Regions from separate parts of the Streptomyces sp. NPDC101225 genome, predicted to be linked through region 1. Evidence: riboswitches for the same ligand, from Rfam matches in the RefSeq annotation. Region 1 holds a riboswitch; each other region holds the start of a gene.

Region 1 (7,743 bases):
CGCTGTGGGCGTACGTCGTCCGGGAACTTCGCCCACGTTCCGCACGCTTGCATACAGTGGCAGGAACGGCAGGAAAACCGCGGTTCGAACCACCGCCTCGGCGATCGAAGGGACGTACATGACCATGGGTCACACGGCCACAGACCAGGCAGGCTCCGGGGGCCTGACAGCGACGGAGCACCGCCTGGCCAACGGCCTGCGCGTGGTGCTCTCCGAGGACCACCTGACCCCGGTCGCGGCGGTGTGCCTCTGGTACGACGTCGGTTCCCGGCACGAAGTCAAGGGGCGTACCGGCCTGGCTCACCTTTTCGAGCACCTGATGTTCCAGGGCTCGGGACAGGTCAAGGGCAACGGCCACTTCGAGCTGGTGCAGGGCGCGGGCGGTTCGCTCAACGGCACCACCAGCTTCGAGCGCACCAACTACTTCGAGACCATGCCCGCCCACCAGCTGGAGCTCGCCCTCTGGCTGGAGGCCGACCGTATGGGCTCCCTGCTCGCCGCCCTGGACGAGGAGTCCATGGAGAACCAGCGGGACGTCGTCAAGAACGAACGCCGGCAGCGCTACGACAACGTGCCCTACGGCACCGCGTTCGAGAAGCTCACCGCGCTCACCTACCCCGAGGGCCACCCCTACCACCACACCCCCATCGGTTCGATGGCCGACCTGGACGCGGCGACGCTCGAGGACGCGCGCGCGTTCTTCCGCACGTACTACGCGCCGGGCAACGCGGTCCTGTCGATCGTCGGCGACATCGACCCGGGGCAGACGCTCGCCTGGGTCGAGAAGTACTTCGGGTCCATCGCCGCGCACGACGGCAAGCCCGCGCCCCGGGACGGCTCGCTGCCCGACGTCATCGGCGAGCAGCTGCGCGAGATCGTCGAGGAGGAGGTTCCGGCACGCGCCCTGATGGCCGCCTACCGGCTGCCGCACGACGGCACGCGCGCGTGCGACGCGGCGGACCTCGCGCTCACCGTCCTCGGCGGCGGCGAGTCCTCCCGTCTCTACAACCGGCTGGTACGGCGCGACCGTACGGCCGTCGCGGCCGGCTTCGGCCTGCTGCGCCTCGCGGGAGCCCCCTCACTGGGCTGGCTGGACGTGAAGACCTCCGGTGACGTCGAGGTGCCGGTCATCGAGACCGCCATCGACGAGGAGCTCGCCCGGTTCGCCGAGGAGGGCCCGACGGCCGAGGAGATGGAGCGCGCCCAGGCGCAGCTGGAGCGCGAGTGGCTGGACCGGCTCGGCACGGTCGCGGGCCGCGCGGACGAACTGTGCCGGTACGCCGTCCTGTTCGGCGACCCGCAGCTCGCGCTCACCGCCGTGCGGCGCGTCCTGGAGGTGACGGCCGAGGAGGTCCAGGAGGTCGCCAAGGCCCGCCTGCGCCCCGACAACCGCGCGGTGCTCGTCTACGAGCCCGTCTCGGCGGAGGCCGCCGAGGACGCGAATCCCCCGGAAGACCCTGAGGCCGAGGCCACGGTCGAAGCCGGCGACGACAACGAGGAGGCGGCCAAGTGACCGAGCTCGCCACGATGGATTTCCACCCGCAGCCCCAGGCGGGCGAGGCCAGGCCCTGGGCGTTCCCGGCACCGGAGCGCGGCGCGCTCGGCAACGGCATGACCGTCCTGCGCTGCCACCGCCCCGGCCAGCAGGTCGTCGCCGTGGAGGTCTCCCTGGACGCGCCCCTGGAGGCCGAGCCGGCCGCCGTCGAGGGCGTCGCCACGATCATGGCGCGGGCCTTCTCGGAGGGCACCGACAAGCACTCCGCCGAGGAGTTCGCCGCCGAGCTGGAGCGCTGCGGCGCCACCCTCGACGCGCACGCCGACCACCCGGGCGTGCGCCTGAGCCTGGAGGTCCCGGCCTCCCGTCTGGCCAAGGCGCTCGGCCTGATGTCCGACGCCCTCAGGGCGCCCGCGTTCGCCGACAGCGAGGTGGAGCGGCTGGTCCGCAACCGCCTGGACGAGATCCCGCACGAGCTGGCCAACCCCTCCCGCCGGGCGGCCAAGGAGCTCTCCAAGCAGCTGTTCCCGGCGGCCTCGCGCATGTCGCGCCCGCGCCAGGGCACCGAGGAGACGGTCGAGAAGATCGACGCCGCGGCCGTACGCGCCTTCTACGACCGTCACGTCCGGCCCGCCACCGCCACCGCGGTGGTCGTCGGCGACCTCACCGGCATCGACCTGGACGCGCTGCTCGGCGACACCCTGGGCGCCTGGACGGGCTCCTCGGCCGAGCCGCGCCCGGTGCCGCCGGTGACCGCCGACGACACCGGGCGCGTGGTCATCGTGGACCGCCCCGGCGCCGTCCAGACGCAGCTGCTCATCGGCCGCGTCGGCGCCGACCGGCACGACCGCGTCTGGCCCGCGCAGGTGCTCGGCACGTACTGCCTGGGCGGCACCCTCACCTCCCGTCTGGACCGCGTCCTGCGCGAGGAGAAGGGCTACACCTACGGTGTGCGCGCCTTCGGCCAGGTCCTCAGGTCCGCCCCGGACGGCACGGGTGCGGCGATGCTCGCCATCAGCGGCTCCGTCGACACGCCCAACACCGGCCCGGCACTGCAGGATCTGTGGACGGTGCTGCGCACGCTGGCCGAGGGCGGCCTGACGGACGCCGAGCGCGACGTCGCCGTGCAGAACCTCGTCGGGGTGGCGCCGCTGAAGTACGAGACCGCGGCGGCCGTGGCGAGCACGCTGGCCGACCAGGTCGAGCAGCACCTGCCCGACGACTACCAGGCGACGCTCTATCAGCAGCTCGCCGCCACCGGCACCGTGGAGGCCACCGCGGCCGCCGTGAGCGCCTTCCCGGTGGACCGCCTGGTCACGGTCCTCGTCGGTGACGCGAGCCAGATCAAGGAGCCGGTCGCGGCTCTGGGCATCGGCGAAGTCACCGTGGTGTCCGCCGAGTAGCGAGTACGGGGCACGCACGCGTGAGGGCCCTGGTGACGGATGTGTCACCAGGGCCCTCGTATGTCCGAATTGGGGGAGAGTTGCCCGTCTGCCCTGTGGGATGCGCTACAAAAGCCGGGATCCGTTTGGGGATTGAAGACGGCTCTGCCTAGCGTCTTCCGGGCTGTTCGTCAGGCAGTGCGCCGCGCCCGCGGCACCGGACAGCCATCGCCGAGTCCCCGTACGGCGCGAGCCAGGGGAGCCGGGGACCCACCCTTCCGTCGCCGCCGTCGCGGCCGGCGGGATCCGAGTCCTTGGGGTGAATCGGACGCCCGCGCACCGGCGAGGGGGTCCGTAGGAGACCTTCCTGCTCCGAACCCGTCAGCTAACCCGGTAGGCGAGAGGGAAGGAAAGGACCAGCCAGTTCATGGCGTTCAACTGCGCCACCGGGAAGCACCGTCGTCCCAGCATGATCAAGCGCGGCACCGTCAGGGCCGCCGGGGTCGCGGCCCTCGCCACGACCGGCGTCGTCGGCACTCTCGCCGCCCCCTCGTTCGCCGCCGGGAACTCCGTCGACCACTCCTTCGAGCAGACCGGGCTCAACCCCGTCATCACCATCGGCAACGCGATCGCCGACCAGATCGACGCCCAGGCCGAGGCCCAGAAGCACGCCGCCGAGGAGGCCGCCCGCAAGAAGGCCGCCGAGGAGGCCGCGCGCCTGAAGGCCGCCGCGAAGGCCAAGGCGGAGCGTGCGGCCGAGGAACGCGCGGCCCGTGCGGCCGAGCGCAGGCGCCTGAACCGCTTCGTCGCCCCGGTGTCGCACTCGTACGTGTCGACGGGCTACAAGACCGGTGGCTCCCTGTGGTCCTCCGGCAGCCACACGGGCATCGACTTCCACGCGGCGAGCGGCACGGTCGTGCACGCCGTCGGCGCCGGCACCGTCGTCCGGACCGGCTGGGGCGGCGCCTACGGCAACGAGATCGTCATCAGGATGCACGACGGCACGTACACCCAGTACGGCCACCTGTCGTCCATCGGTGTCTCGGCCGGCCAGACGGTCACCCCGGGGCAGCACATAGGCCTGTCCGGCTCGACCGGCAACACCACCGGGCCGCACCTGCACTTCGAGGCCCGCACGACGCCCGAGTACGGCTCGGACATCGACCCCGTCGCCTACCTGCGCTCGCACGGCGTCGGCGTCTGACGAACCTCCGCGCGACCTCCCCCGGCCCCGGCCTCCCGGCCGGGGCCTTTCGGTTTCGCCGGCCCCGGTGTCCAAAAAATATCCATGGATTCCGGCCCGCCGTCGGAAATTCCGGCCCCGTGCAATAGAGTCACCGGAACACACGTCAATCATTGGCGTTTCACGGGGATTAAGTCGGAGGTCGGTCATGCGTATTCCGGCGCACTCGGTGTGCACAGCGATCCGGGACGACATCGTCGCGGGTGTCTACGAGCGCGGCAGCCGGCTCACCGAGGAACTCCTCGCCCGCCGCTACGGTGTCTCGCGCGTCCCCGTGCGCGAGGCGCTGCGCACCCTGGAGGCGGAGGGCTTCGTGGTGACCCGGCGGCACGCGGGCGCCTGCGTGGCGGAACCGAACGAGCAGGAGGCCGCCGACCTGCTGGAGATGCGTGTGCTCCTGGAGCCGCTCGCCGCCTCCCGGGCCGCCCAGCGGCGCACCGAGGCCCACCTCAAGGTCCTGCGCGGCCTGGTCCGGCTGGGGCAGGAGCGGGCCAGGCGGGGCACCAGTGAGGATCTGCGCTCCCTGGAGGGCTGGTTCCACGAGACTCTCGCCCAGGCGTCCGGCAGTCCGGCCCTGACCTCGATGCTGACCCAGCTGCGGCACAAGATCGCCTGGATGTACACCGAGGAGGCGCCCGCCAGCCCCGTGGAGTCCTGGGCGGAGCACGGCGCGATCGTCGACGCCGTGGCCCGCGGCGACGGCGAGCGCGCGCGGGCGATCACGACCCTGCACACCGAGCGCTCCAGTGCGGCGCACCGGCTGCGGTTCGCTCCCGGCGGCGATCGCGCCGACCCTGTGAGGACCTCGCAACATGCCGTAAACGTGACGGGCCCGCGCCATTAACATGCGCGCCGTATACAAAGGGGGTGGAATTGGCCGGGGGGTTATTTCTGCTGCCCTGGCTGAGAATTCCACCGGCGTTGATCGGAATTTCTGTCGGGCCGCCGGGGGGAAATGTGAAGGGCTCGTCCGATAATTCGGACGAGCCCTTCCGCGGTGCCGGGATCAGACGGTCTCGGGGAGTTCCTCGAGCCCCTCGGAGACCAGCTTCGCCAGCCGGTCGAGCGCCGCGTCGGCACCCTCGGCGTCGGAGGCGAGGACGATCTCCTCGCCCCCCTGGGCGCCGAGGCCCAGGACGGCCAGCATGGAGGCCGCGTTGACGGGGTTGCCGTCGGCCTTGGCGATCGTCACCGGGATACCTGCGGCCGTGGCGGCCCGGACGAAGATGGAAGCGGGGCGGGCGTGGAGGCCCTCGGCCCAGCCGACGTTGACGCGGCGCTCAGCCATGTGATGCTGCCCTTCGGTGTTCAGGGTTGTCTAGACCAGTTTCCCACAACGTGAAGCATGTGCGGAGCGGTCCTCCGCTCCGCCGGGGGTGGGCCGTCGGACCGCGGCCTCGGCCCGACGTGCGTCCTTGTTCTGTTCTCGGCGACTGCCGTCCTTCCCACAGACTGCCTCGCGCCGTTGTCGGACGCGAGCCGTACTCTGGGCCCCATGCAGACCTCGTCGGACCGGCATGAGTACCCCGCCCACTGGGAAGCCGACGTGGTGCTGCGCGACGGCGGCACCGCGCGCGTCCGCCCCATCACCGTTGATGACGCCGAGCGCCTGGTCAGCTTCTACGAGCAGGTCTCGGACGAGTCGAAGTACTACCGCTTCTTCGCGCCGTACCCTCGTCTGTCCGCCAAGGACGTCCACCGCTTCACGCACCACGACTTTGTGGACCGGGTGGGACTCGCGGCCACGGTCGGCGGCGAGTTCATCGCCACCGTACGCTACGACCGCATCGGCGCCGACGGAATGCCCGCGTCGGCACCGGCCGACGAGGCCGAGGTGGCCTTCCTCGTCCAGGACGCCCACCAGGGGCGCGGCGTCGCCTCCGCGCTCCTCGAACACGTCGCCGCGGTCGCCCGTGAGCGGGGCATCCGCCGCTTCACCGCCGAGGTGCTCCCGGCCAACGTCAAGATGATCAAGGTCTTCACCGACGCCGGCTACACCCAGAAGCGCAGCTTCGAGGACGGCGTCGTCCACCTGGAGTTCGGCATCGAGCCCACCGACCGGTCGCTCGCCGTGCAGCGCGCGCGGGAGCAGCGCGCCGAGGGCCGGTCCGTACGGCGGCTGCTCCTGCCCGGCTCCGTCGCCGTCGTCGGCGCCGGCCGCACGCCCGGAGGCGTGGGCCGCAGCATCCTCGACAACATCCGGGACGCCGGCTTCACCGGGGCGCTGTACGCCGTGAACAAGGCGCTGCCCGAAGAGCTCAAGGAGCTCGACGGGGTGCCCGCCCACCGCTCGGTGCGGGACATCGGGGGGCCCGTCGACCTCGCGGTGGTCGCCGTCCCCGCCGACCACGTGCCGGAGGTCGTCACCGAGTGCGGCGAACACGGCGTGCAGGGGCTGGTCGTCGTCTCCGCCGGATACGCCGAGAGCGGGCCCGAGGGGCGCGAGCGCCAGCGCGAACTCGTACGGCACGCGCGTACGTACGGCATGCGGATCGTCGGCCCGAACGCCTTCGGCATCATCAACACGTCGCCCGGGACGCGGCTGAACGCCTCCCTCGCCCCCGACATGCCCCGACCCGGCCGGATCGGGCTGTTCGCCCAGTCCGGGGCCATCGGCATCGCGCTGCTGTCCCGGCTGCAGCGCCGCGGCGGCGGAGTCACCGGGGTCACGGGCGTCTCGACCTTCGTGTCGTCCGGCAACCGCGCCGACGTGTCCGGCAACGACGTGCTCCAGTTCTGGTACGACGACCCGGACACCGACGTCGTCCTCATGTACCTGGAGTCCATCGGCAACCCGCGCAAGTTCACCCGCCTCGCCCGGCGGACCGCGGCCGCCAAGCCGCTGGTCGTGGTCCAGGGTGCCGGCTCCGCACCCCAGGGGCACGCCGTCCGGGCCACGCAGCTGCCGCACGCGACGGTCTCCGCACTGCTCAGACAGGCCGGGGTCATCCGGGTGGACACCATCACCGAGCTGGTCGACGCGGGCCTGCTGCTCGCACGCCAGCCGCTGCCGGCGGGACCGCGCGTGGCGATCCTCGGCAACTCCGAATCACTGGGCCTGCTCACCTACGACGCCTGCCTGTCCGAAGGGCTGCGGCCCCTGCGGCCGCTCGACCTGACCACGCAGGCGTCGGCGGGCGACTTCCACGCGGCGCTCGCGCGCGCCCTGGCGGACGACACGTGCGACGCCGTGGTGGTGACCGCGATCCCGGCGATCGGTGAGGGCTCGCCGGGGGACGCCGAGCTCGCGGAGGCGCTGCGCTCGGCGGCCGAACAGGTCCCGGGCAAGCCGGTGCTCGTGGTGCACGTGGAACTCGGCGGCCTCGCCGAGGCACTGTCGGCCGCGACGAGCACCGCGCCCGAGCCGCACGCCAAAGCCTCCGGAGCCCGCCGGCTCCGCCCCTCGCAGCAGCTGCCGCCACCGGTGCGCCCCCAGGAACCCGCCGCGCCCGACACCGGCCCCCGGCTCATCCCCGCCTACCCCGCGGCCGAGCGCGCGGTCCGCGCCCTGGCCGAGGCCGTGCACTACGCCCAGTGGCGGCGCGAGGCGGCCGAGCCCGGCAAGGTGCCCGAGTACGAGGACATCGACGAGAAGGGAGCGGCCCGGCTCGTCGACGGGATGC
Region 2 (7,743 bases), on a different contig from region 1:
TGGCTGGTCCCCGCGAAGGGGACCAGCCATCAGGTGTTTTCAGGCCGTCAGCACGCCGTCAGGTCATCGCGGATTCCATGGCCTGGTCGCCATGTCGCGCCGCGTGGCTTCCTTGATGGCCCGGAGCTGCAGGAAGGCGTCTCCGAGTGCCGCTTTGAGGTTGTGTATCTCCTTGCGAAGCTGTCTTTCCCTGTCGCTCACCTGGGTGTCGCCGTCGTGGGCCGCCGGTTCGAGTGCCTCTTTGCCGGCACTGATGAATTTCCGTTTCCAGTTCCCTATCGACTGCTCTGACACACCTGCGATTTTCGCCGCATCGGAGATGGTCAGTTCTCCTTTGAGATGCATGAGGACGATGTCTATTTTTCTGGTCGCGGGCAGCGCAGGTGGTCGTGACAAGACTTCCCCCGTTCTTCGGTCAACGCGGGACACGTGAGGCTCACGCACCCCAGTCACACACATGAAAACATGTTCGATGGTGGGCTTAAAACCGCCTATCTGGAACATGAAGGTAAAGATTGCGCCATTGTTCGGCGATGTCGCCGTAAATTGTTTGGGGTGCAGAATTAGCCGGCCCGGACGGGGCCGAGAAGGCGCGCGCCGGTCCGGCGCCACGGGAGGAGGCCGATCGTTCCGGCTCGTTCGCCGACGGCCGTCGCCGCGGCGGCGCAGGAGGTGGGCCCGGACGCGGAGGCGTCTCACCGGGAGGGACGGGTCCTGCCTGGCCGGCCGCGGACGCGGGCCCCCGCGTGCGGACCGTCGGAGCCACGGCCGTCGCCGGCCGTGTCAGCATGCCTGTCCTTGTGCACATGCCGGAACTTCTCCCGGGGGTTGTGCAGTGGTGGGAATAGGGTGACCTATTTACCTGGCCAAAGGGAATCTAAGCAGCCTGCGTGTGCGGGGTGCAGCCGACTTGAGGAACATCAGAGGTTGACCGGCCGACGATTTTCTTCACATCGGACGCATCCTGAATTGCCCGGCTTCGAGCGAGGTATGCATATACCTGAGTCTTCGGGTGGCGTTTATACCCCGGGCGTCGGTCGTCGCCGCCCCGCACCAATTCCGGTCAGCCCGCGCTGCGTTCCGTCAGCCGGGCGAGCGGCAGCGTGTGCTGGGTCTGGAGGACCTTGGCGCGCAGATAGCGGACGTTGTGGGCCGTGGTGAAGACCCCGGTGGGGACGCGGTCGCGGACGTCGATGCCGAGGTCGCGCAGCTGGCCTGCCTTGTCGGGGTTGTTGGAGAGCAGGTCGAGGGCGTCGATGCCCAGGGCCCGCAGCATCTGCGCGGCCGCCGTGTAGTCGCGGTCGTCCTCGGGCAGCCCGAGGGCCGCGTTCGCGGCGTAGGTGTCGAGGCCCTGGTCCTGGAGGGCGTAGGCGTCGAGCTTGTTGTAGAGGCCGATCCCGCGGCCCTCCTGGCGCAGGTACAGCAGCACCCCGCCGCGGTCCGCTATCCGCTCGACCGCCTCGCGCAGCTGGGGGCCGCAGTCGCAGCGCGCCGAGCCGAACACGTCGCCCGTCAGGCACTCGGAATGCAGCCGGACCAGGGGTGTCGTGCCGGGGGCCGGGTCGCCGAGCACGAGGGCCACGTGCTCCTGGCCGTCGGTCAGACCGTGGAAGGTGACCAGTTCGGCGTCGGTGCTGTAGCCGTCCTGGAAGCGCAGCGGTACCCGGACACGGGCGCGCGGGGTGGCGGCGGGGAAGTCGGGCATGCGGGGTCTCCCGGGTCCGGTCGGCATCTGCTTCAGATTTGAAGCAGATCTACGCCGCAGGACACTACCCCTGCTTTAAATTTGAAGCAACCGTCCTGCGGCGCGGCTCACGAGCAGGGGCCGGAGGAGCGCCGCCGCCACGGGACGTCCTCCGCGGCGGGGCGCTCCGCGTCGCTCTCCAGCGCCTGCGCGATCCCCGAGAAGATGTCCTCCAGCTGCTCGACCTGCTGGGGGGTCAGCCGGTCGAAGAGCAGGGAGCGTACGGTCTCCACATGTCCCGGCGCCGTCCGCTCCAGCACGGCCATCCCCTCGTCCGTCAGCGTGGCGAAGCTGCTGCGTTTGTCCCACTGGCAGTCCTCGCGGCGGATCAGGCCGTCCTTCTCCAGCCGGGTCACGGCGTACGTCAGCCGGCTGCGGGTGATCTTCGACTTCTCGGCGAGGTCGGTCATGCGCAGGCTGCGCCCCGGTGCCTCGGAGAGGTTGGCCAGGATGGAGTAGTACAGGTGCGGCATGCCGGCGTCCTGCTGGAGCTGCCGGTCGATCGCGTCCTCCAGGAGGTGCGTCGCGGCGATGTACGCGCGCCAGGCGCGCTGCTCCTTGGAGGTGAGCCAGCGAGTCGTCATGGCCCCAGTGTAGGTTTGTTTCAAACTTGAACCAAGCGGTCCGTCCGAGAGTGAGCGCGTCCGATGCCGTACCCCCACGTCCTGCTGTCCGCCGCCGTCTCGCTCGACGGCTACCTCGACGACACCGGCCCCGAACGCCTGCTGCTCTCCAGCCCCGCCGACTTCGACCGCGTGGACGAGGTGCGGGCCTCGGCCGACGCGATCCTCGTCGGCGCCGGCACCCTCCGCGCCGACAACCCCCGGCTGCTGGTCAACGCGCCGCGGCGGCGGGCCGCGCGGGTCGCGGCGGGGCGGCCGGAGTATCCCCTCAAGGTCACCGTCAGCGGCTCCGGCGAACTGGACCCGGACGCGAGGTTCTGGCACACCGGCGGCGACAGGCTCCTGTACACGACCGACAAGGGCGCCGAGCGGGCCCGCGCGCTCGGCCTCGCCGCCGACGTCGTCTCGCTCGGCCCCGACCTCGACTGGCGCACGCTCCTCGCGCATCTGCACGACGAGCGCGGCGTGCGCCGCCTGATGGTGGAGGGCGGCGGCACGGTCCACACCCAGCTGCTCCAGCAGGGTCTCGCCGACGAACTCCAGCTCGTCCTCGCCCCGCTCCTCGTGGGCGACCCGCACGCGCCCCGCCTCTTCGGCCCCGGCGCCTACCAGGGCGGCCGCCTGCGCCTGACGGAGACCCGGCGGATCGAGGACGTCGTGCTCATGCGCTACGAGCCCACCGCCCCCGGGGCCGGCCCGCTGCCCACCGCCGCCGACCACCGCTGGCTGGCCCTCGCCTGTGAGCTGGCGGCCCTGTGCCCGCCCTCCCGCACGGCCTTCAGCGTGGGGGCGGTGATCGTCGCCGCCGACGGCACCGAGCTCGCCCGCGGCCACTCGCGCGAGGGCGGCGACCCCGTCGCGCACGCCGAGGAGGCGGCCCTGGCCAAGCTCGGCCCGGCCGATCCGAGGCTGGCGTCGGCCACGGTCTACAGCAGCCTGGAGCCCTGCACCCGCCGCGCCTCCCGGCCGAGGCCGTGCGCCCGGCTGATCCTCGACGCGGGTGTACGGCGGGTGGTCACGGCCTGGCGCGAGCCCGACACCTTCGTCGCCGGCGCGGACGGCAGCGGCCTGCTGGCGGCCCAGGGCGTCGAGGTGGTCGTACTGGAGGAACACGAGGAGCAGGCCAAGGCGCCCAACCGTCATCTGCCGGGCTTCTGAGCCGTGGCGCCGGCAGTCCCGCGGATGGCGTATGCTGGTCACACACCGACGCGGGGTGGAGCAGCTCGGTAGCTCGCTGGGCTCATAACCCAGAGGTCGCAGGTTCAAATCCTGTCCCCGCTACTCAAGGCCCAGGGCCGGAATCCGGAAACGGATTCCGGCCCTGGGTGTTTTCCGCCCGGAAGGCCCGTCACCGGCTGTTGTCACCCGCGGTGACCGGGCGACCGCTTTCCGCATCACGACTGACACACCGTCAGAACGGGTGGGGTTTCCGGGGCGCGGTCAACTCGCCCGTTTTTCGCCTCTCTTGGCCCCTACGTCCAGGCCAAGAAGCATTAATGATCAAGCAGAACAGCTTGGAATCGGCACCCCGGGTCTATTAACGTTCGATAACGCAGCGCGGTCGTCCCAGCCGTCACAAGAGGCGGCTCCGTGCGCACGTGCCGAATCCCGCAAGGGAACCGGGGAACCACCACCCAGGGGTGAATCGCGTGGACACCGTCGTGGAGCCACGACTGGTATACGCGCGTAGGAGACCTTCCTGCTCCGAACCCGTCAGCTAACCCGGTAGGCGAGAAGGAAGGAAAGGAGCGCGCCCACGTGGCGTCCAACCCGCCTGCCCCGGCAGCACCGTTCGTGCCGAGCACCGAGCCCTTCGGCTTCCCCGGTCCCCGTTCCGACGAGGGTCCGTGGGAGGAGTGGAACCCCACCGAGGAGTCCCTCCGCCCGGTCCGCGGCCGGCACCGCGTCGCCAAGCAGCGCGGCGGCGGACTCGCCCGCAGCTCCACGGTCCTCGGCGTCGGCGTCATAGCCGCCGTCGGCGCGGGCGGCATGGCCAGCGCCAACACCGGCAAGCCCCCGGTGTCCATCTCCATGCCCGATCTGGGCTCCGTGGGCCACATGTTCGGTGGCTCGGCCGAGACGCCCAAGGGCTCGGCCACCGCGCTCAGCACCGTCGGAGTCAGCACCGAGGACACCGAGCAGGGCGCCCAGGACGCCGGTCAGGCACTGCGCGACCGCATCATGGCGCAGGCCGAGAGCCAGCAGGTCCAGGTCGAGAGCAAGGCCCAGTCCGTCACCGAGGCGGCCCTCGCCAAGCAGGTCGACGACGCCGCCGCGAAGGCGGAGAAGGAGGCGGCCGCCAAGGCCGCCGCCGCCAAGGAGAAGGCCGAGGCGGAGGCCAAGAAGGCGGCCGAGGCCGCGCGCCTGGCCGAACTGGCCAAGCAGTACACGCTCCCGGTCGTGTCCTACACGATCACCGGCACCTTCGGGCAGGCCGGCTCCATGTGGTCCTCCGGCTACCACACGGGCCTGGACTTCGCCGCCCCCACGGGCACGCCCATCAAGGCCGTCCACAGCGGCACCGTCACCGAGGCCGGCTGGGCCGGGTCCTACGGCTACCGCACGATCGTGACCCTGGACGACGGCACGGAGCTGTGGTTCTGCCACCAGTCGTCGATCAGTGTGAGCGTGGGCCAGAAGGTCAGCACCGGCGAGGTCATCGGCCGCGTCGGCGCCACCGGCAACGTGACCGGGCCGCACCTGCACCTCGAGGTCCACCCGAACGGCCAGGCCGAGGCCATCGACCCGATGACGTGGCTGCGCGGCAAGGGCCTCACCCCCTGATCCAGGCCGGGACCCCGGTGGTCCCGGCGTCTCCCCCGACGCCAGGACCACGGCGCGGGTGCGCGCGTCCGCCGTGCCCCCGCCGCCGGTTTACGTGATCTTTGCGGCGCCGGTGGAATGGGCTGCCCCGGCGCGGTCGTTGACGTGGAGCATGACTTCCCCTTCTCCGCGCAGGCTCGGCTCCTCCGGCCTCGACGTCTTCCCGCTCTGCCTCGGCGGCAACGTCTTCGGCTGGACCGCCGACGAGGCCGAGTCCTTCGCCGTCCTCGACGCCTACGCGGCCGCGGGCGGCAACTTCCTCGACACCGCCGACTCCTATTCGGCGTGGGCCGACGGCAACCGGGGCGGCGAGTCCGAGACGATCATCGGCAGGTGGGTCAGGGCGCGCGGCAACCGTGACGACATGGTCATCGCGACCAAGGTCAGCCAGCACCCCGAGTTCCCGGGCCTGACGGCCGCCACCGTCAAGGCCGCCGCGGACGCCTCCCTGCGCCGCCTGGGCACCGGTCACATCGACCTCTACTACACGCACTTCGACAAGCCCGAGGTGCCGGTCGAGGAGATCGTCGGCGCCCTCGACGACCTGGTGCGGGCCGGCAAGGTGCGGCACATCGCCGCCTCCAACATCTCACCCGGCCGGCTGCGCGCGTCCCTCGACTTCTCCGACCGCGAGGGCCTGGCCAAGTACGTGGCGCTGCAGCCCCACTACAACCTCGTCTCGCGCGACACCTACGAGGGCGAACTCCAGGAGGTGGCCGCGCGCCACGGCCTCGCGGCCGTGCCGTACTACGCCCTGGCGGCCGGCTTCCTCACCGGCAAGTACCGGCCCGGCAGCACCGTCGACAGCGCGCGGGCGGGCCGGGTGGCGCAGTACCTGGACGGCGAGCGGGGCCGGCGGGTGCTGACCGCGCTCGACGAGATCGCCCAGGCCCACGACGCCGCGGTGCCCACGGTCGCCCTGGCCTGGCTCGCCGCCCGGCCGACGGTCGTCGCGCCGATCGCGTCCGCCCGCACGGTGGAGCAGCTGCCGGCCCTGCTGGCGGTGGGGGAGCTGACCCTCACGGACGCCGAACTCGCGCGGCTGACACAGGCGTCGGCCTGATCACACGGCCGGGCATGCCCTGGTCCCCTGAGTCAGGAGACTAGGACTGGTACGGGTTGTACGCGGGATTCGGGATCGCCGGATACCCGTACACCCCGTACACCGGCCAGGGCGGCGCGACCACGGGCACCACGGGTGCCGTCGCGCGCGCCGCGTGGTCCAGCGCCGGGCGGGCCACCTCGCGGCGGCGCCACAGCTCGTACAGCAGCTCCCGCTCCCTGACGACGAAGTCCGCGCCGGCACGGCCGCGGCGTCCCCGGTGCCGCAGGAAGGCCAGGGAGGTCGCGTACGCCTCGTACTGGGTGACCTGCTGCGCGGCCGGCCGGCCGCCGTAGTGGGCGGCGTAGTCGCGGGCCAGCCGGCGGGCCCGCATCGAGCCGAGCGCGTAGGGCTCGGCGGGGGAGAGCCAGCCGGCGACGGCGTAGGCGGGCAGTTCCTCGCGCACGGTGCGCAGTTCGCGCTGGCGTGTCCAGATCACCAGCCAGGTCAGCAGGCCGAACGCCGGGACCATGAAGGCGGCGTAGACGGCGAAGAACCCGTACTCGCCGAAGGCCGACGAGCCGTTCCAGATCGCGTGCATGCCCATCGCGAGCAGCAGGCCGGAGAGCGGGACGAGGATCCGCCGCAGCTGCCGGTGCTCCGGGGAGACCGCGGCGAGGCCGAAGCCGATGCCGGTCAGCACGGTGAAGAGGGGGTGCGCGAACGGCGACATGATGATGCGCACGAAGAAGGTCGCGGCTGTGACGGAGGCGATGCCGCGCTCGCCGGTGAGCTGGTCGGTGCCGAAGGCGGTGCCCAGATAGAGGATGTTCTCGGTGAACGCGAAGCCGGTGGCGGTGACACCGGCTATGACGACGCCGTCCACGACCCCGGTGAAGTCCCGTCTGCGGAACAGGAAGACCAGCAGGACGGCCGCCGCCTTCGCCGACTCCTCGACGATGGGCGCTATCACGGTCGCGCCGAGGGTGTCGGCGCTGGACGGATCGGCCGTCGCCGTCGCTATCCACTTCGTGGCGAAGCTGTTGGCGACGATGGCTATCAGCGCCGCCGCGCAGGCCCCCCAGGCGAAGGCGAACACCAGGTTGCGCCAGGGGCCGGGGGCGACGCGGTCGAGCCAGCGGAAGGCGGCCACGAGCAGGGGCACGGGCAGCACGGCCAGTCCCAGCCCCACCAGGAACCCTTCGGTGCCGGTCTGCTTGCGCACCAGGGCCAGGATGACGAGCCCGGAGAGTGCGAGAAGAGCACTGAGTGCGCCGTACCGCACCCTCCCCCAAGCCCTCGACTGCGCTCGGCCCCGGGGGGACCCCCACCGCCGCCACCAGGGCACATGCTTGAGCGCACCACCGGCCGAGGCGCCGGCCGGGCCGCCGGGCTGCGGCGGATGCGTCGGGTACGGGGGACTGCTGGCCACGGCATTGACCCTAACGAGGCAGGGCGCCGCCCGCGACGGTACGTCGGATGGCCCGCGCGGCCGAAGGGGTTCAGGCGCC
Region 3 (7,743 bases), on a different contig from region 1:
CCGCCGCCCATCTCGGTTCCGTCCTGCAGGCGGCCCTCGCGGTCCTCGTCGGCATAACGCTCCTCGCGGGGCCGTACCTCGTGCGCATGACCCAGGACCTCTCCGAGGAGCGTCTGATGCGTATCCGCGCGCAGGAGCGCGCCGAGGTCGCCGCCCACGTCCACGACTCCGTGCTGCACACCCTGACGCTGATCCAGCGCAACGCGGAGAACGCGGGCGAGGTGCGCCGCCTCGCCCGCGCCCAGGAGCGCGACCTGCGCACCTGGCTCTACAAGCCCGAGGGCACCGGCAAGGAAGAGGCCGACGAACCCACCACGCTCGCCGACGCGGTGCGGCGCAGCGCCGCGGAGGTGGAGGACAAGCACGGCGTCCCCATCGAGGTCGTCGTCGTCGGCGACTGCCCGCTCGACGAGAGAATCGGCCCGCAGATGCAGGCCGCGCGCGAGGCGATGGTGAACGCCGCCAAGTACGGTGGCGAGGGCGGCGCGGTGCAGGTCTACGCCGAGGTCGAGGGGCGGACGGTGTTCGTGTCGGTCCGGGACCGCGGCCCCGGCTTCGACCTGGACTCGATACCCGACGACCGCATGGGCGTCAGAGAATCGATCATCGGCCGCATGGAGCGCCACGGCGGCACGGCGCGGCTGCGCGCGGTGCCCGACGGCGGCACGGAGGTCGAGCTGGAGATGGAGAGGGCGGAGAAGACGTGATGAGCGACCCGACCGAGGCGAACGGTACGGCGGGCGGGGCCGAGGGCGCCGAGCCCGCGGTGCCGGCCGGTGGCGGCGCGGGCGAGCGCAGGGTGCGCGTGGTCCTCGTCGACGACCACCGCATGTTCCGCACGGGAGTGCAGGCCGAGATCGGCCGGACCGACGAGACCGGCGTGGAGGTCGTGGGCGAGGCCGCCGACGTCGACCAGGCGGTCACGGTCATCACCGCGACGCGCCCCGAGGTGGTCCTGCTCGACGTGCACCTGCCGGGCGGCGGCGGGGTCGAAGTCCTGCGCCGCTGCGCGGCGTTGATGGCCGACAGCGAGCGGCCCGTGCGCTTCCTCGCCCTGTCCGTGTCGGACGCGGCGGAGGACGTGATCGGCGTGATCCGGGGCGGTGCGCGCGGCTACGTCACCAAGACCATCACCGGCACCGACCTGGTCGCCTCCGTCTTCCGTGTGCAGGAGGGCGACGCCGTCTTCTCGCCGCGGCTGGCCGGCTTCGTGCTGGACGCGTTCGCCTCCACGGACGCTCCTCCCGTCGACGAGGACCTGGACCGTCTCACCCAGCGCGAGCGCGAGGTGCTGCGGCTGATCGCCCGCGGGTACGCGTACAAGGAGATCGCCAAGCAGCTCTTCATCTCCGTCAAGACGGTCGAGTCCCATGTCTCGGCGGTGCTGCGGAAGCTGCAGCTGTCGAACCGGCACGAGCTGACCCGCTGGGCGACGGCCCGCCGGCTGGTCTGAGGCGCCGGGGCCGGGGCCGGGTGCCCGCGTCACGCGCCCGCCCCGCACCACCCGCGTCACACGATCCGCGTCGCCCCCGCGAACGGCATCTCGTCGATCGGTGCCAGCCGCACCGGTGCCGACGGGTTCGGGGCGTGGATCATCTGGCCGTTGCCGACGTAGATGCCCACGTGGCTGATGCCGGAGTAGAAGAACACCAGGTCGCCCGGGGCCAGTTCGGAGCGGGAGACACGCCGGCCGGCGTCGATCTGGGCGTAGGTCGTGCGGGGGAGGGAGATGCCGGCGGATTGGTAGGCGGCCTGGACGAGGCCCGAGCAGTCGAAGGCGTTCGGGCCGGTCGCGCCCCACACATAGGGGCTGCCGAGCTTGGAGTAGGCGTACGAGACGGCGGCCGCGGCACGCGAAGTGGGCGCCTCGGCCGCGGCGGAACCGGAGGGTTGCAGACCGGTGCGCGGGGCCGAGCCGGAGCGTGAGGCGCGGTCCGCGCCGCCCGGGCCGCCGCCGAGGCCGAGCCGTTGGCGCTCCGCCGCGGGCAGGTGCGCCAGCAGCCGCCGTGCCGCGTCCAGCTTCCCGGTGATCGTCGTCCTGGTCCGCTTCAGTTCCGCCTGACGCGCCTTCAGCCCGGCCAGCTCGACGCGGGCGGCGCCGCGCAAGCGCTCGATCTCCCGCAGCTGTTCGCGTACGCCGGCGACGGCCGCCGCCTGCCGGGTGCCCGCCCGGTCGGCGAACTCGGCGCCCTCGAGATAGCGGTCGGGGTCGTCCGACAGGGCGAGTTGCACCGCCGGGTCGAGACCGCCGTCGCGGTACTGCGCGGCCGCCATCGAACCCAGCGCGTCCCGCTCCGAGTTGAGCTTGTCCGTCTTGCGTGCCGCCTCGTCCCGCAGGGTGGAGAGCCGGTGCTCGGCGGCGTCCGCCTTCTCCTTCGCGCCGTCGTACTTCTGGGTGGCGGACTCCGCCTCCTGGTACAGCTTGTCCACCTTCGCCTTGATCTGGGCCGGTGTCAGATCGGGCTCCGCGTGTCCGGTGCCGTCGAAGCCCGTCGCGGTCGCCGCGCCCGCCAGGGCGATGGTGAAGGCGGTGCGGGCCGTGCTCCCGCCGAGTGAACGCCGACCGGTCTTGCGGTGCGCTGCCACGTGGACTGCACGTCCTTTCGTACGGCCGCCCGTCCCCCGGCGGCTTTACGCGTCCGGTGGCGGCCCGCACAGGGGGAACGGGCCGCCACCGGACCTTCTCGGCGGTGGTGTCCGGCTGCCGCCCCTGGCCCGGGCGGCGGTGGGGAGCCGGCCACCTGGGGCAGGACGCTAAACCTGACCGTGACCGTTCGGTGACACGATGTGCGGAAGTGCCAGCGCCGGATCGCCGGGTGACCGGTTGCGACCGTGAGCGGGGGGTCGTGCCGTCGACTTCACGCAGCGCGCTGACCGATGTGCCGGTTCCGAGCCACGGCCGTACCCCGGGCTGCTATGAGCCGCATATATGCACGGCCGGAGAAAGGGCAGGCCGGTGTCGGACGCGCCATGCGTCCCTGTTTAAGCTCCAGCCTCATGGACGTACTCATCCATCTCTTCGTCGGCCTGCACATCATCGGCATCGCCGCGCTGCTCGGCGGCTTCCTCACCCAGATGAAGGCGATGGGGCAGGGCACGGCCCGCTTCGTCCCCGGCATGCTGCACGGGGCGCTGACGATGCTGGTCACCGGGGCGATCCTGGTCGGCCTCAACCAGGCCGACGACCAGCACGTCGACAACATCAAGATCGGCGTCAAGCTGGCCCTGCTGGTCGTCATCCTCGGCCTGGTCTACGTCAAGCGGGACGACGAGAAGGTGGACAAGAGCCTGTTCGGACTGGTCGGCCTGCTCACCACGGCGAACATCTTCATCGCGGTGCTGTGGACCTGAGGCCGGCGCGGACCTCCGCCGCTGCCCCCACGGCGACGGCCCCCCACGCCGCCACCGCGATCCACAGCAGCACCTGCCCAGGCCCCTTCAGCCACGGGGCCCCCAGGGCCGTGGCGGCGGACAGCACCGCCGCGGCCGTCATCCCGAGCGCGAAGACCGTCGCCCAGCGGCGCGCGTCGTAGCGCGGCCGCGGCCGGGCCGCCTCGGCCACGAGCAGCACGGCGCACCAGGCCAGATCGAGCACGAGCAGGGCCGAGGTGACGACGCGCAGTACGCCGCGGTCGTCGTCGTTCCACAGGTAGAGGTGCGCACTGTCCGCGGCGAGGAGTTCGGATCCGGCGAGCGCCGAGAGGGCGAGCGCGCCGCCCGCCACCCAGTGGTCCCCCCACCCCTCCGTCACCTGCCGCAGGTCGAAACGGGGGAGGGCGAAGCCGTACAGGACGAGCCCGAGCCCGAACAGCACGAGCGCCGCGTGCGCGAGCCAGGCCGTCGCCTCCGTCCCGGCGAGCGTGGCGCCGAGCACCGCGAGCCCCTGCGTGGCCACGCAGCACAGGAACACCGAACCGGGCATACGGCGCTGCCAGTTCCCCACGACCGCGACGACCAGCAGCGGCCACAGCACGGCCGCCGCCACGAGCAGGGCCTCGGCCGGGGCGGGCCGCCCGGCCAGGGAGATCCGGGTGCCGAGCACGGCGGTCGCCGCGACGGCGGTGAGCGACTGCGGCCTGCGCGCGTCCGCCCACCACCTCTCCCGGTCCCGCACGAGGCGTACGCCGGAGTCCGCCGCCAGCCCCAGCCAGGCCGCACAGGCCAGGACCAGGGCGATCCGCGACAGCACCTCGTACGCCGTCAGACGCAGCCCGACCGACAGGATGCCGGTCGCCGTCACGGCGGCCCCGACCGCCGGCGGACGCTGCGCCCACCAGGCGCGCACGGAGACAGGGCCGGACATGGGTGTGATGCTAGGCAGTGCGCGCGGTGTTGCCCGAGGGGCACGCGAGCGGGCGCGGGAAAATACGCGCGGGGGAGTGCCCCGCGCGGGGCTCAGGCGGGCCGCACCACGCTGTGGATGATCGACGAGCCGGCGTAGTAGATCGACTCCTCGCGGACGTACGCGCCGGGCTTCGGGGCGTGGATCATCATGCCGTTGCCGATGTAGATGCCGACGTGGCTGATGTCGTCGTAGAAGAAGATCAGGTCGCCCGGCTGGGCGTCGGTGAGGGAGACCGTGGTGCCGGCGTCGACCTGGTCGTAGGTGGTGCGCGGGAGGCTGACGCCGGCGGCCTTCCAGGCGGCCTGGGTGAGGCCGGAGCAGTCGTAGGAGTCGGGGCCGGTGGCGCCCCAGACGTACGGCTTGCCGATCTGCGCCCGGGCGAAGGCGAGCGCCTTCGCGGCCTTGGTGGCGTACGTGGAGTCGACGGTGGAGGTGGACGTCGACGTGGAGGTGGAGCCCGAGTCCGAGGACGAGCCGGAGGTGGCGGCGGCGGCCTCCTCCTGGGCCTTCTGCGCGGCCGCCTGCTTCTTGGCCAGCTCGGCGGCCTGGCGGGCGGCCTCCTCCTCCTTCTTCTTCTGGATCGCCGCGAGCCGCGCCTTCTCCTCGGCGTTCAGCTTCGACAGCAGTTCGCGCGCGTCGGACAGCTTCTTCTGCACCGTGGACTTGGCGGTCCGCAGGTCGCTCTGTGTCGTGGTGAGCGTCTGGAGGTCCTTGGACGCCTGCTCGCGCTTCTTCATCGTCGCGGACTGCTCGGTGAAGTAGTCGTCGACCTCGCTCTTCTGACGTGAGGTCAGGCGCCCCATCAGCTGCGTCTGGTCGAAGTAGTCCTGCGGGGAGTCGGCGAGCAGGAAGGTCGCGGTGTCGGGCGCGGCGGCTCCGGTGCGGTACTGGGCCGCGGCGAAGGTGCCGAGCCGCTCCCGCTCGTCGTTGAGCTTCTGGGTGCGCTGGGCGACGTCGTCCAGGAGGGTGTCCACGCGCTTGCGCTGCGTGGCGGTCTTCTCCTTGGCCGCGTTGTACTTCTCGGTGGCCGATTCCGCCTGGCGGTAGAGGTCGTCGACCTTCTTCTCGACCTCCTCCACGCTCGGCCTGCCGTCGGCCGCGGGGGCGGCGTTGGCCGACTGGGACAGCAGGGCCACGGAGGTGAGGGCGGCCGTGGCGAGAGCGGGGGTGCGTATGCCTGCGACGCGCGAACCTGAGGGGCGGGACTTGCGGTGCGACGCCAAGGGAGGCGACTCCTTCCACGTTCCGCCTACCGGGTTAGCTGTCGGGTTCGGGCGGGTGGTTCGGAAGGCTTGCCCTACGGTCCGGGCCCCGTGCGGGAGTCGGGCCGATTCACCCCGGGAACGGTGGGTCCCCGGTTCCGGATGCGCGATGGCGTACCGGACTCGGCGGAGGCCGCGCGGCCCGGCGACGTTCGCCGGTGGGGGTCGTACGGCCTGCCCGGAACCGTAGCCAACTCGTGTGGCCCCTGTGAAGGTTGATGTTCGATATGCCCGATACATTTTCGTGACCTTTGGTCAAGGTGGCGCACGGCGCGGTCGTCCCGGAAGGATCTGCAGGAATTTGTGCATGATGTGACCGAACTGTCGTCGTGTGCCCGCTTCCGAGCGCTAATTTCCAGCCAGTCGCGGTCATCGGCCGTCCGTGCATCGCCGAGGCCGCCTGCACCGGCCTGACGGCGGCGGTCGCCGAGGTCGTCCGGGGGCGGCCGCGACCGGCATCGCCGCCGAACACCGCCGTCGAGCCGAGGCACAGCCGCACGGCGAGCCCGCGCAGCCCGCCGCGCGCGTGCGGGAGGTCGCGCTCCAGGCGGCCGGACCCGCGGCGGGGCGTCCGGCCCCGGCGTGCTCACCGGTGCCGTCGTCGACGCGCACGGCGACCTCTGCGGCGGCCGGTTCTTGGCCGGCGGCGTGACCAAGGTCTCGCACGAAGGCGTACGGGGGTTACGGGGGTGAAGGCGCCGTTCCCGGGCGGCGTCGCTGTGAGCCCGCGGGACGGCAAGGTCCGCGTCCGCGTCTGCGTCTGCGCCTGCGCCTGCGCCTGCGCCTGCGCCTGAGCGGTCGCGGACCGTGACGGCGCGCACCTGGACAGCGGGCGGTGGGGGCGCCGGGCTGTGGGAGACCGCCGGGCTGGGGGCGCCGGGCTGGGGGGAGACCGCCGGGCTGTGAGGGTCGCCGGGCTGGGGGCGCCGGGCTGTGTGTGGGGGCGTCGGCGGGCGGACAGGTCCGGCGACCCGTGGCCTCCGAGGGCCGCCACGTCACCGATCCGGCGAAGTTCCCGGGGTGGCGGCGGGCTGTCGGTGCGGCGCCCTAGACTCGGATGGCGATGAGCAGCCTCTTTGACGACAGCTTCCTGGCGGACCTCAAGGCCCCTCGCGGGCACGAGGAGGAGTCCCCGCCGCCACCCGAGGACGATCACGTACCGGAGCCGGTTCCGGACGATCTGTTCGGTGGGAAGTTCGACGTGCCGCCGGACCGGGAGGCGTACTACCGCGACGGCGCCCCACGCCCGGTGCTCGACCCGGCCGCCCTGCTGGACGGGCTGAACGAGAACCAGCGCGCGGCCGTCGTCCACGCCGGCACCCCCCTGCTCATCGTGGCCGGCGCCGGCTCCGGCAAGACCCGTGTGCTCACGCACCGCATCGCCCACCTGCTCGCCGAGCGGCACGTCCACCCGGGCCAGATCCTCGCGATCACCTTCACCAACAAGGCCGCGGGCGAGATGAAGGAGCGCGTCGAGCAGCTCGTCGGCCCGCGCGCGAACGCGATGTGGGTGATGACCTTCCACAGCGCGTGCGTGCGCATCCTGCGCCGCGAGTCGAAGAAGCTCGGCTTCACGTCGTCGTTCTCGATCTACGACGCCGCGGACAGCAAGCGCCTGATGGCCCTGGTCTGCCGCGACCTGGACCTCGACCCCAAGCGCTACCCGCCGAAGTCCTTCAGCGCCAAGATCTCGAACCTCAAGAACGAGCTGGTCGACGAGGAGGACTTCGCCGCCCAGGCCACCGAAGGCTTCGAGAAGACCCTCGCCCAGGCCTACGCCATGTACCAGTCACGGCTGCGCGAGGCGAACGCCCTCGACTTCGACGACCTGATCATGACCACGGTCAATCTGCTGCGCGCCTTCCCGGACGTCGCCGAGCACTACCGCCGCCGCTTCCGCCACGTCCTGGTCGACGAGTACCAGGACACGAACCACGCCCAGTACGCGCTCGTACGGGAGCTGGTCGGGACCGGCGCCCACGACGAGGACGTACCTCCCGGCGAGCACGACCTGCCGCCCGCCGAACTGTGCGTCGTGGGTGACGCGGACCAGTCGATCTACGCCTTCCGCGGGGCGACGATCCGCAACATCCTCCAGTTCGAGGAGGACTACCCCGACGCGACGACGATCCTGCT

Evidence for each region. Region 1 has a riboswitch for cyclic di-AMP ahead of ACIRPX_RS23785 (M23 family metallopeptidase). Riboswitches for the same ligand answer to the same signal wherever they lie in the genome.
Region 2: linked by a shared signal. The riboswitch ahead of ACIRPX_RS40165 (M23 family metallopeptidase) and the one ahead of ACIRPX_RS23785 (M23 family metallopeptidase) in region 1 are both predicted to bind cyclic di-AMP.
Region 3: linked by a shared signal. The riboswitch ahead of ACIRPX_RS24455 (NlpC/P60 family protein) and the one ahead of ACIRPX_RS23785 (M23 family metallopeptidase) in region 1 are both predicted to bind cyclic di-AMP.

Annotation. Positions count from the first base shown of each region.
Region 1 is NZ_JBIWOE010000017.1:118,910-126,652, forward strand. Features, by position in the region: gene ACIRPX_RS23775 (M16 family metallopeptidase) at 119-1,513, shown strand; gene ACIRPX_RS23780 (M16 family metallopeptidase) at 1,510-2,898, shown strand; cyclic di-AMP (ydaO/yuaA leader) riboswitch at 3,097-3,292, shown strand; gene ACIRPX_RS23785 (M23 family metallopeptidase) at 3,305-4,081, shown strand; gene ACIRPX_RS23790 (GntR family transcriptional regulator) at 4,269-4,964, shown strand; gene ACIRPX_RS23795 (HPr family phosphocarrier protein) at 5,127-5,408, opposite strand; gene ACIRPX_RS23800 (GNAT family N-acetyltransferase) at 5,616-7,743, shown strand, end outside.
Region 2 is NZ_JBIWOE010000050.1:19,063-26,805, reverse strand. Features, by position in the region: gene ACIRPX_RS40190 (transposase) at 64-504, opposite strand; gene ribA (GTP cyclohydrolase II) at 1,064-1,705, opposite strand; gene ACIRPX_RS40180 (MarR family winged helix-turn-helix transcriptional regulator) at 1,813-2,328, opposite strand; gene ACIRPX_RS40175 (dihydrofolate reductase family protein) at 2,392-3,525, shown strand; tRNA gene ACIRPX_RS40170 (tRNA-Met) at 3,575-3,648, shown strand; cyclic di-AMP (ydaO/yuaA leader) riboswitch at 3,957-4,114, shown strand; gene ACIRPX_RS40165 (M23 family metallopeptidase) at 4,126-5,151, shown strand; gene ACIRPX_RS40160 (aldo/keto reductase) at 5,303-6,253, shown strand; gene ACIRPX_RS40155 (PrsW family intramembrane metalloprotease) at 6,294-7,664, opposite strand; gene trmB (tRNA (guanosine(46)-N7)-methyltransferase TrmB) at 7,735-7,743, opposite strand, start outside.
Region 3 is NZ_JBIWOE010000018.1:73,024-80,766, forward strand. Features, by position in the region: gene ACIRPX_RS24430 (PspC domain-containing protein) at 1-707, shown strand, start outside; gene ACIRPX_RS24435 (LuxR C-terminal-related transcriptional regulator) at 707-1,453, shown strand; gene ACIRPX_RS24440 (NlpC/P60 family protein) at 1,510-2,586, opposite strand; gene ACIRPX_RS24445 (hypothetical protein) at 2,998-3,351, shown strand; gene ACIRPX_RS24450 (tellurite resistance/C4-dicarboxylate transporter family protein) at 3,329-4,303, opposite strand; gene ACIRPX_RS24455 (NlpC/P60 family protein) at 4,396-5,568, opposite strand; cyclic di-AMP (ydaO/yuaA leader) riboswitch at 5,576-5,746, opposite strand; gene pcrA (DNA helicase PcrA) at 6,671-7,743, shown strand, end outside.